DNA from 2 places in the Kitasatospora sp. NPDC088861 genome. Region 2 is predicted to be linked to the other one. Evidence: predicted binding sites of a transcription regulator. Region 2 holds the regulator's gene; the other holds the start of a gene.

Region 1 (3,399 bases), on a different contig from region 2:
ACCCGGCCCCGGGCCCTGGTGCGGAGCGCTCCGCACCAGGGCCCGGGGTGTGTCGCGGGGCTCTTAGGCTGGAGGGACGGGACGATCCGGACGGCAGTCGACGGGAAGCGGAAGTGAGCAGGGTGAGCGAGCAGGGGCAGGCGCGGGAGCCGGAGCAGGGGCAGGGACAGGGACAGGGTGAGCAGCAGGGGCGGGAGGAGCGGCCGGCGGCGCCGAAGGCCCGGCTGGTCTTCCGGGACCCGCTGGACCAGCAGTCCCGGGACGACACCGACACCGGCTGGGGTGAGCGCCCCGGGGCGGGGGAGAGCGGTGGGCGGGGGCTGGACTGGTACCTGAGCCAGCGCCCGCCGCACCACGGGGACTGAGGAGCGGTGCTCAGCGCTGCGGGGCGATCAGCGCGTCGCGGATCTCGGTGAGCAGTTGGACCTCCTTGGCCTCGGCCTCCGCCGCCGTCTCGGCGGTGCTCTTTCGCCTGGCGGCCAGCCTGTTCATGGGCACGATCAGGACGAAGTAGACGACGGCCGCCGTGATCAGGAACTGCAGCAGGGCGCTGAGCACCGATCCCCACAGGATGAGGATCCCGGACGTGACCTCGCCGGTGGCGTTCAGCTCGCAGGGGCCCTTGAGGCAGGAACTGTAGGACGCCAGGTCCTTCGTTCCGAAGACGCCGACGATCGGATTGATGACGCCCTTGACGAAGGCGTTGACGATGTTGGTGAAGGCCGCGCCGATGACGACGGCGACGGCGAATTCGACGACGTTTCCACGCAGCAGGAATTGCTTGAAGCCTTTCATGCCGCCGTGAACGACGAAGTCGTTGCCCGGTTACGGGTGATCTTCCGTTGGGCCGGATTGACAACCCGTCCGGCCCACCGGGCCGCCCGGCGGCGCCGGCAGCCCGGCCCGCGCGGGCCCGACCGCGAGCGCCGCGGCCACCGCGAGCAGCACCAGCGCGGGCACCCCGGCCCGGTGCCGTACGGCGTGCCGCCAGCGGTGCCACCCGCCGGCCCCGCGCCGGATCGGCGGGAAGCGCGGTACCTCCCGCCGGGGCGGTACGGCGGGTGCGGGCAGCGGTACGGAGAGGCTCATGGTCGTCATGGTCACCACCGAGGTCGTGGGGGCCGCTCCTGTGCGGGCCGGTCGTTCTCCGGCGACCCCTACGATGTGCGCCGCGCGCCGCCCCGGAAAGCCCTTATCCGCAGCCTGTGGACAACTCGGGCCCTGTGGACGAATTCGTACACCCGCACGAGTGCATCCGGCCCGCCCGGGATGACGAACCGGGGCGACGAGTGGTGACGGCGAACCGGGACGACGAAGGCCCGCCGCCCCGCGAAGAACGCGGGGTGGCGGGCCTTGTCGATGCGCTGGGCGTCCGGCGCCGAGGTCAGCTCGCGGCCGGAGCCGGGCTGGAGGAGCTGGAAGAGCTCGAAGAACCGGAGGACGAGGACGTCGATGACGTCGAGGACGACGCCGGGGTCGAGCCGGACGACGACGCCGAGGAGCTACCGGAGGAGCCTGCGCCCACCGTGCTGCTGGAGGACGAACGGCTGTCGGTGCGGTAGAAGCCCGAGCCCTTGAACACGACGCCCACGGCCGAGAAGACCTTGCGGAGCCGTCCCTGGCAGTCGGGGCACGTGGTCAGCGCCTCGTCGGTGAACTTCTGCACCGCCTCCAGGCCGTTGCCGCACTCGGTGCACTGGTACTGGTACGTGGGCACTTGTCTTCCTCCTGGCACTCTCGCCTGATGAGTGCTAACGATGGTCAATGATGCGGCATTCCGCTGGATCAGTCCAGCGACTCCGATGTGAGATGAGCCGTGGCCGAGCCGCGCACGCTCTTCCACCGCGGCTCCGCGCCGCCCCCACCGCGCGCCGCCCACGGCTTCGCGCGGTGCGCCACCGCGTGCCCGCTCAGCCCTTGGCCGCGCCCACCAACTGCGGCGCGGCGCCGCGCTCCGGTGCGGCCGCGACCACCTGGCCCGGCGCGGTCAGCAGGTGCCGCAGCGACACCAGCGCGATCAGGCCCAGGCCGGCGCCGGCCACCGGCACCAGGAACCCGCTGGACGGCCCGTGGCCGTCGATCAGCTGCCCGGCGATCATCTGGCCGACCGCCAGGCCGAGGCCGATGGCGCCGGTCAGCCAGGTGAACGCCTCGGTCTTGGCGCCGTCCGCGACGAGCGTCTCGACCAGGGTGTAGCCGCTGATCAGGGTCGGCGCGATGGCCAGGCCGCAGACCAGTCCGGCGACGGCGAGCGCGATCAGGTTGGGCATCGCCCACAGCGTCGAGCAGCCCAGCACGAGCAGGGCGTAGCTCATGATCATCCGCTGCTGCACGGCCCGCCGCCAGGCGATCACGCCGTACAGCACGCCGGCCACCATCGAGCCGCCGGCGAAGATCCCGTACACGGTGCCGGCGGCGGCGTGCTGCCCGACCGAGTCGGCGAAGGCGTTCACCGAGACCTGCATGCCGCCGAACACGGCGCCCACCCCGAGGAAGGCCCCGGCCAGCAGCCGGACGCCGGGGGAGGCGAGCGCGGAGGCGCGCCGCACGCCGGGCTGGGGCACCGCCCGGGCGGGCGCGGTGCGCCGCTGGGCGGCGAAGGCCAGGCCGCCGACGAGGGTCAGCGTGGCCTCGGCGATCAGCCCGGCCGAGGGGCTGACCGTGGTGGCGACGGCGGTGGCCAGGATCGGGCCGATCACGAAGGTGAACTCGTCCGTCACGGACTCGAAGGCGAACGCGGTGCCCACCTTGGCCGCGGACGAGGCGGACGCGCCGTCCGCGGTGAACTCGGCGATCCAGCGGGACCGGACCATGGCGCCGATCTGCGGAACGCTCGCGCCGGCCGGGACGGCGGCCAGGAACAGGCTCCAGGCCGGTGCGTGGCCGAGCGACAGTGCGATCAGCGCGCCGACCGAGGCCGCGTGCACCACGACGGTCGGGACGAGGACGGCGGTCTGGCCGTACCGGTCGGCGAGCCGGCCGGTCTGCGGGCCGATCAGGGCCTGGGCGACGGCGGCGACGGCCGCGACGGTGCTCGCGGTGCCGTACGAGCCGTGGGTGTCCTTGACGAGCAGCAGGATGCCCATGCTGAGCATCGCGTACGGCAGCCGCGCGAGGAACGCCGGTGCCAGGAACGTCCAGGCGCCGGGCGTGCGCAGCAGCGCGCCGTACCCGACCCGCACGGGGGCGGGGGCGCCGGCGGCATCGGCGGTGCCGCCGGCAGGGGTGGCGTTGGCGGTGTCACGCGGGGTCGCGGTGTCCGCGGGGTCGTCGACCGTTCGGCGGGCCGTCACGGTCGGTCCTTCCTGCTGCCTGGTAGCGCGGCAGGGCATGGGGTGGCCCCGACGGCGCCGAGAGTCGTCCTCTCGCGCGTCGACCGGGGTAGATACCGGGCCGGCC
Region 2 (3,399 bases):
CTCGGGGGTGTGCCGGGCGAGCAGCCAGGAGTAGCCGTAGCCGTCCTTGGAGGCCTCCACCGGGACGCCGCCGCGCTCGGTGTCGGCGTCGAGCAGCGCCCGCACCTGCTGTTCGACCTGACCGAAGGCCGCGCCCTCGACGGCGGCGAAGCAGACCGAGCCGAGCCCGGTGGGGGTGAACCCGGCCCCGGCCTCCAGGGTGAGGGCGGCGGACGGGACGCCGAACAGCTGGTCGAGGTCGGGCTTGACGGGCTTGGTGCGCCCGAACAGGGTGTCCAGGATTCCCACGGCGGTCCTTTCGGAGGAGGGAGTCGGGAGGGCGGCAGGGGGGCGGGGCCTCAGCGGCCGAGCTGCTCGGAGATCTTCGCCAGCTGCTCCAGGCGCTTCTCCAGCGTCGGGTGGGTGGAGAACAGCTGGGAGGCGGTCTCCCGGGCGCTCAGCGCGGGGGCGAAGTAGAAGGCGTTGTAGGGCTGCGCCTGGCGCAGGTCCTTGCTGGGGATGGCGGCGATCTGGCCGGTGACCTTGGTGAGCGCGGAGGCGAGGGCGCTGGGCCGGCCGGTGAGCTGGGCGGCGGCGCGGTCGGCGGCGAGTTCCCGGTAGCGGGACAGGAGCCGGGTGAGCAGGAAGCTGATGGCGTAGACGACCATCGACACCAGCGGGATGATCAGGGCGACGATGGCCGCGTTCTGGTCGTTGTTGTTGCGGTTGCCGCCCATGAACCCGCCGTACATGGCGATCCGGGTCATGGCCCCGGCGAGGACGCCGAGGAAGCCGGCGATGGTCATCACCGCGACGTCCCGGTGGGCGACGTGGGACAGCTCGTGGGCGAGGACGCCCTCCAGTTCCTCGGGCTCCAGCCGTCGCAGCAGGCCGGTGGTGACGCACACCACGGCGTTCTGCGGGTTGCGGCCGGTGGCGAAGGCGTTCGGCATGTCGTTGTCGGCGACCGCCACCCGGGGTTTGGGCATGTCGGCCAGCGCGCAGAGCCGGTCGATGGTGCCGTGCAGTTGCGGGTACTGCTCAGGGGTCACCTGGTGGGCGCCCATCGCCCGTTCGGTGATCTTGTCGCTGAACCAGAACTGGGCCACGAACAGCCCGCCGGAGATCAGGACGATCAGTGGCCAGGCGCCGCGCAGCAGCACGATCAGCAGACCGGTGAAACCGACGTACAGCAGCCCGATCACGAACATCGTCACGACCATGCGGCCGGTCAGACCGCGGTCGGGCGCGAAACGGGTGTGCTGGCCCGAGCTCGACATTGCTTGCTCCTCCATTCGCCGTCGTCTTCGATGCTGCCACCCGGACGGCCCCGCGGCACCACCCCCGCGCCGGGAACTGCGGGCAGGATCACTCCGGCCGGGCCGTTCCTGCCGTTGGGCCCGGGCCTTACACTGGCAGGTACGGTTTTGGCACTCGCAGGTTCAGAGTGCCAAAGCGGGTGCCGGAGCCGGGATCCTCCCGGAGCGGGCAGCAGCATGCGTGACACGAACGGACAACGTGCGAAGACGGAGGTGTGTGCCCCATGGCCGGTGAGGTTCGCCAGCTGGACGACCGCAAGCTCGCCGTGCTCCGCGCGATCGTCCAGGACTACGTGGGCACCGAGGAGCCGGTCGGCTCCAAGGCCCTGGTGGAGCGGCACAACCTCGGAGTCTCCCCGGCGACCGTCCGCAACGACATGGCGGCGCTGGAGGAGGAGGGCTACATCCACCAGCCGCACACCAGCGCCGGGCGCATCCCCACCGACAAGGGGTACCGCCTGTTCGTCGACAAGCTCGCCGAGGTCAAGCCGATGAGCGCCCCCGAGCGCCGGGCGATCCGGCACTTCCTGGACGGCGCCGTCGACCTGGACGACGTGGTCATGCGGACGGTGCGGCTGCTCGCCCAGCTCACCCGGCAGGTCGCGGTGGTGCAGTACCCCTCGCTGTCGCGGTCCACCGTCCGGCACATCGAGCTGGTGGCGCTGGCCCCGACCAAGGTGATGCTGGTCCTGATCACCAACACCGGCCGGGTCGAGCAGCGGATGGTCGACTGCCCGGGCCCGGTCGGCGAGACGGTCCTGGCAGACCTGCGGGCCCGGATCAACGCGCGGGCCGTCGGCCAGCGGCTGCCGGACGTGCCGGGGTTCCTGGAGGAGCTCCCGGCGGGTTTCGAGCCGCCGGACCGCCCGACCGTCAGCACGGTCCTGGCGACGCTGTTCGAAGCGCTCGCCGAGCAGAACGAGGAGCGGATCATGCTGGCCGGCACGGCCAACCTGACCCGCTTCGGGCACGACTTCCCCCTGACCATCCAGCCGGTGCTGGAAGCCCTGGAGGAGCAGGTCGTCCTGCTCCGCCTCCTGGGTGAGACGGCGGACGCCGCGATGACGGTCCGGATCGGGCGGGAGATCGCCTACGAGGGGCTGAATTCCACCTCGGTGGTGTCGGTCGGTTACGGTTCGGGCGACGAGAGCGTGGCCAAACTGGGTGTGATCGGTCCGACCCGGATGGACTATCCGGGCACAATGGGGGCGGTGCGTGCGGTGGCGCGGTACGTGGGCCAGATCCTGGCCGAGTCGTAGCACAGGCCGCCGTCGGAACCTCTGACGGCGGTGTCCAGTCGCAGCACTACTACAGGCGGAACAAGCGGAGCATTTGGTGGCCACGGACTACTACGCGGTACTCGGCGTCCGACGGGATGCGGGGCAGGACGAGATCAAGAAGGCCTTCCGGCGCCTGGCACGCGAACTGCACCCGGACGTCAACCCGGACCCGAAGACGCAGGAGCGGTTCAAGGAGATCAACGCCGCTTACGAGGTGCTCTCCGACCCGCAGAAGCGCCAGGTCTACGACCTCGGAGGTGACCCGCTCTCGCCGGGCGGCGGGGGCGCGGGCGGCTTCGGCGCGGGGGCGGCCGGCTTCGGCTTCTCCGACATCATGGACGCCTTCTTCGGCGCCGCGGCCGGCCAGCGCGGCCCGCGCTCGCGCACCCGCCGCGGCCAGGACGCCATGATCCGGCTGGAGATCACCCTGGAGGAGGCCGCCTTCGGCACCACCAAGGAACTCCAGGTCGACACCGCCGTCACCTGCACCACGTGCAGCGGCGAGGGCGCGGCCCCCGGCACCTCCGCGCAGACCTGCGACATGTGTCGCGGCAGGGGCGAGGTCTCCCAGGTCACCCGGTCGTTCCTGGGCCAGGTCATGACCTCCCGTCCCTGCCCGCAGTGCCAGGGCTTCGGCACCGTCGTGCCGACCCCGTGCCCGGAGTGCGCCGGCGACGGCAGGGTCCGCGCCCGGCGCACCCTGACCGTCAAGATCCCGGCCGGTGTCGACAACGGCACCCGGATCCAGCTGGCCGGCGAGGGCGAGGTCGGCCCCGGCGGCGGCCCGGCCGGCGACCTGTACGTCGAGATCGCCGAGACCA

What was found. Region 2 encodes HrcA, which represses chaperone genes, less so after heat shock. Its sites were predicted from a motif close to TTNGCACTCNGNNNNNCNGAGTGCNAA; they were not measured.
Region 1: a site for HrcA is predicted at 1,729-1,755, ahead of ACIP37_RS28140 (FmdB family zinc ribbon protein). Genes of this name have one in related genera too.

What each region holds. Positions count from the first base shown of each region.
Region 1 is NZ_JBIVJF010000021.1:58,382-61,780, forward strand. Features, by position in the region: gene ACIP37_RS28125 (hypothetical protein) at 114-365, shown strand; gene mscL (large conductance mechanosensitive channel protein MscL) at 376-795, opposite strand; gene ACIP37_RS28135 (hypothetical protein) at 826-1,089, opposite strand; gene ACIP37_RS28140 (FmdB family zinc ribbon protein) at 1,385-1,717, opposite strand; gene ACIP37_RS28145 (MFS transporter) at 1,911-3,293, opposite strand.
Region 2 is NZ_JBIVJF010000003.1:123,174-126,572, forward strand. Features, by position in the region: gene ACIP37_RS07325 (hypothetical protein) at 1-288, opposite strand, end outside; gene htpX (zinc metalloprotease HtpX) at 339-1,259, opposite strand; gene hrcA (heat-inducible transcriptional repressor HrcA) at 1,523-2,557, shown strand; gene dnaJ (molecular chaperone DnaJ) at 2,634-3,399, shown strand, end outside.